2 regions of the Rhizobium sp. 268 genome follow, and region 1 is predicted to be linked to the other one. Evidence: riboswitches for the same ligand, from Rfam matches in the RefSeq annotation. Region 1 holds a riboswitch; the other holds the start of a gene.

Region 1 (2,194 bases):
AAGCACCGAGCCGGAATCGGGTCGAAGCGACTGCGTCAGCAATCGCAGCACCGTCGATTTTCCCGAGCCGGACGGGCCGACGATCGAAACGAACTCGCCGTTCCCGACGCCGAGCGAAATATCGCCCAGTACCTGCATGCCGTCGAAAGATTTCGCGATATTGCGCAGTTCGACCATTTTGTCGCTCATCGGCGCCGCTCCCCGGATGGCTGCCAGGGCATAAGGAGGCGCTCTATCAAGAGTGTTAGGCCGAACAGGCAAAGGGTCAGCACGGCGCTGACGACGACGGCGGCGAGCACGAGATCGGGACGGAAATTGTTCTTGGCGTTGAGGATATAGATGCCGAGGCCGCTTGCGGCGCCGGCATATTCGGCAAAGATCGCGCCGACGACGGCATAGGTGATCGAGATCCTCAGGCCGGCGAAGAAATAGGGCAGCGCCGAGGGAAGCCGTGCCAGGCGGAAAATGCGCCAGCGGCTCGTCTTCATCGAATGCAGCAATTCGGCGATGTCGCGGTCGGTCGATTCATAGCCTTGCAGCAGGGCGACGAGCAGCGGAAAGAAGGTGACGAGCGCCACCAGCAGGATCTTCGGCAAAAGGCCGAAACCGAACCATAAGACGACGAGCGGCGCAATCGCCACCAGCGGCAGGGTCTGGCTGGCGATGAAGATCGGCAGCAATGCCCGGCGCATGAATGGCATGAAATCCATGAGGATCGAAGAGGTGAAGGCGAAGGCAAGCGACAGCGCGAAACCGCCGAGCGTCGCACCAAGCGTCGGCCAGGTGTTTGATATCAGCGCCTCACGGTTCAGCCAGCCCTGGATAACGATGCGCGAAGGCGCCGGCAGAATGGAAGGCTTGATGCCGGAAAGATCGACATAGAGTTCCCATGCCGCCAAAAAGGCGCAGCCCGCGAGCAAGGCGGGGAACCCCCGATAGAGAGCGGCGCGGAGCGCGGAAAGGTGCGAACCCGATGGTTGCGGCGATGTCATCAGCGTTTGATTTCGGTCTCGATGCCTAGCCGGCCGCGATAGGGATCGAGCGTTTTGACGGCATCGCGAATGATGCCGACGACATTGCCGGACATCGGATAAAGTGACACTTCTGCGCCTGAGAACATCTGAACCTCGCTCCGCTGGCATTACCCAGATCAGCTTTAAAGGGTCCAGAGGCTAGCGCCTCATATCTCAGCCCCGGCAATACGGAGCTCCCCTGTTATTTCGTCGGAAACTATCACCCGTGTTTTCTTCCCGCAACCGCAAATTTGGGAACCCGTCCGCACGGTCGGAAAAGCTCTGTTGTGAGGGAAACACCCGAGCGGGATCCCGCTCGGGTGTTCCTCGGTGGGCCCGTACCTGCCGGGAACGGGACCGCAGCTTGCTGCCTCTGGCGGCAATATCGGCGTAAGGGGTGCCAGCGCCCTTATCGGAGTAAGAGCGGGAGCGCCCGATCGGGCTTTACGATCGCAGAAGCAAAGGGTATAAGACCTCAACCAATATTGAGGTCAAGAGGCGATGGATGGTATTTCGGCAGCGCCGCTCGGAAAGCTCCTGACTGTCGGCGAAGTGGCGGAACGCAGCGGCCTTGCCGTCTCGGCGCTGCATTTTTACGAGACCAAGGGTTTGATCTCGAGCATCCGCTCCCGCGGCAATCAGCGCCGCTACGGGCGCGATGTGCTTCGCCGCCTCGGCATCATCAAGGTGGCACAGCGTGTCGGCATTCCGCTTTCGGAAATCCAGGCGGCGTTCCAGTCCCTGCCGCAGGGGCGCACGCCGACCGTCGCCGATTGGCAGACGCTGTCGGCGCGATGGAAGGACGATCTCGACGCACGAATCAATCGGCTCAGTCTGCTGCGCGACCGCCTGACCGGCTGCATCGGCTGCGGCTGCCTGTCGATCGAAAGCTGTCCGTTGCGCAATCCCTGTGACCGGCTCGGCAGGGAAGGGCCGGGTGCGCGGCTTCTGGAGACCGAAAACGAGCTCGTTGTTTAGTCCTGGATCTCCCCGGAAAGATCGATGCCTGCCTTTCTTTCGGTCGGTGTGCTCATATGTTAAGGGCAGGTGACGCATCCGAGGAGGACGGCTTCGTGTTTCATCCCAGACTGTTTGAAAATCGTAATGTCGTCGTCACCGGCGCCGGCCGCGGCATCGGCCTCGAAGTCGCTCGGCAGTTTCTGGATTGCGGCGCGAAAGTG
Region 2 (2,194 bases), on a different contig from region 1:
GCAATACATTCGTTGCGGCCTTTATCGGCTCACCGTCGATGAATCTGCTGAAAGGCCGCTACAAGGCCGATGGTGCGATCTTCGTCACCGAGACCGGCGACGAGATCGCGCTCGGTTTTAACCCGCAGGCGTCCGAAGGGCAGGCCGTGCTTCTCGGCGTGCGGCCCGAGCACCTGTCGCTCAGCCCAAGCGGCCTCGACACGACCGTCAGCGTCACCGAACCTACCGGCCATGAGACGATGGTTTTCCTGCGCTACGGGACCGGCGAGCTTGTCGCGGTGCTGTCCGACCGTCACGAGTTTAAACCGGGGCAGGTCGCGACGATCGCTGCTCGGCCAGGAAAGCTTCATCTTTTCGATGCGGCATCCGGCAAGACATTACGACCGGATTGAGCGGTATCGCTTCAAAAGCCGCCGAGATAGGTTCAAAGTGAATATCGGGCTGACGGACCTCGAATTCTTCCGCTCGGCCTCGGCTATGGCTGGCCACCGCAGACGCGGCCGCTACGCACTCGATTTGGAGTAGAGACCAAGGTTGTTGCCGAGGGCGAACCCGCAACCCTGATAAAATTTCGACAACGCCCCTTCTCGCTGTGAGACCAACCAGACGCTGCTGCATCCCTCGGCCTTTGCTGTTTCGAAAACTGCTGATAGCAGCGCAGTCCCTATTCCCGCACCTTGGGCTTCAGGCAGCACCGACAACTCGTCAAGATAAACGACCGGACCGGCATGGCGCCGCTGTCGTATGCCCAACGCGATCCCCAGCACCTTGCCTCCGTCAAAGGCCGCAAGCGCAATGGATTTCGGCGTTCCAAGCACGGTGTTTACATTTTCAGCCGCCGCTTCAAGCGACCAATTCTCGTTCCACGGAGGTCCCGAATAGGCGCTGACCAGCACAGTGGCGGCGTCATTGAGATGTTCTAGCGTAAGACGTTTAATCCGAAACGACATAAATCCACCTGACGTTGAGTGAATTGACATTTGCCGCAGTTCGATCCGTAACGCAACAGGCTCCGAGCCGGACGATCTACGGAAACGACAAAGCTGTAAGCTTGACACAACCAGCGACCGCGCTTTACGACTGTCGGTATTCACCAGGGGGGTCCCGCAAGGGGCTGAGATACTGCTGGACAATGAGGCTTTGCCTGTTGTGGCGCAGTGACCCGTTGAACCTGATCCAGTTCATACTGGCGTAGGGACGGTGCAAGCGCTCGAAGGCTTTGGATTCACGCGTGGAATCCGTGCCGGTGTCTTTCCATCATTCCGGCTGATTGACTGGGTCTCCAACTTACAACTTGGAGCCTCAAACCATGACCATTGCCGCAAAGAACCTCACCCTGACCGTCACCACCGGCCCGCTGCCGGCATCGCGGAAGATCCATATTCCAGGAGATATTCATGGCGATATCCGCGTGCCGATGCGCGAAATCAGTGTCCATCCGACTGCCGGCGAGCCGCCTGTCATCGTCTATGATTCCTCCGGCCCCTACACGATCGAAGGTGCGGAGATCCGCATCGAGCAGGGCCTGTCTCCACTGCGCCGCGACTGGGTGCTGGCCCGCGGCGACGTCGAAGCCTATGACGGCCGCCATGTCCGCCCCGAGGACAACGGCTTTGTCAGCGGCGACCGGCTGACGCCGGAATTTCCGGGGCGGCGCCGGCCGCTGCGCGCCAAGGACGGCAAAGCCGTCACCCAGCTCGCCTACGCACGGGCCGGCATCATTACGCCGGAGATGGAGTTCGTCGCCATTCGCGAGAATCTCGGCCGCAAGGCCAAGGCTGAAGTGCTGGTGCGTGACGGCGAGAGCTTCGGCGCCGATATTCCCGATCATGTGACGCCGGAATTCGTCCGCCGGGAAGTCGCCGCCGGCCGGGCGATCATCCCCGCCAACATCAACCACCCCGAAAGCGAACCGATGATCATCGGCCGCAATTTTCTGGTGAAGATCAACGCCAATATCGGCAACTCCGCCGTCACCTCGTCGATGGCTGAAGAAGTCGAGAAGATGGTCTGGGCCGCCCGCTGGGGCGCCGATACGGTCATGGATCTGTCGACCGGGCGCAACATCCACAATATCCGCGAATGGATCATCCGCAATTCGCCGCTGCCGATCGGCACGGTGCCGCTTTATCAGGCGCTGGAGAAGGTCGGCGGCATCGCCGAGGATCTTAGCTGGGAAATCTATCGCGATACG

Evidence for each region. Region 1 has a riboswitch for thiamine pyrophosphate ahead of OS035_RS14760 (YkoF family thiamine/hydroxymethylpyrimidine-binding protein). Riboswitches for the same ligand answer to the same signal wherever they lie in the genome.
Region 2: another riboswitch for thiamine pyrophosphate. It lies ahead of thiC (phosphomethylpyrimidine synthase ThiC); the one in region 1 lies ahead of OS035_RS14760 (YkoF family thiamine/hydroxymethylpyrimidine-binding protein).

Annotation. Positions count from the first base shown of each region.
Region 1 is NZ_JAPPSO010000006.1:368,575-370,768, forward strand. It holds gene OS035_RS14750 (ABC transporter ATP-binding protein) at 1-189, opposite strand, end outside; gene OS035_RS14755 (ABC transporter permease) at 186-992, opposite strand; partial or broken gene OS035_RS14760 (YkoF family thiamine/hydroxymethylpyrimidine-binding protein) at 1,004-1,120, opposite strand; TPP riboswitch at 1,111-1,224, opposite strand; gene soxR (redox-sensitive transcriptional activator SoxR) at 1,515-1,991, shown strand; gene OS035_RS14770 (SDR family NAD(P)-dependent oxidoreductase) at 2,087-2,194, shown strand, end outside.
Region 2 is NZ_JAPPSO010000012.1:221,979-224,172, forward strand. It holds gene OS035_RS23855 (ABC transporter ATP-binding protein) at 1-392, shown strand, start outside; gene OS035_RS23860 (GNAT family N-acetyltransferase) at 504-950, opposite strand; TPP riboswitch at 1,086-1,216, shown strand; gene thiC (phosphomethylpyrimidine synthase ThiC) at 1,310-2,194, shown strand, end outside.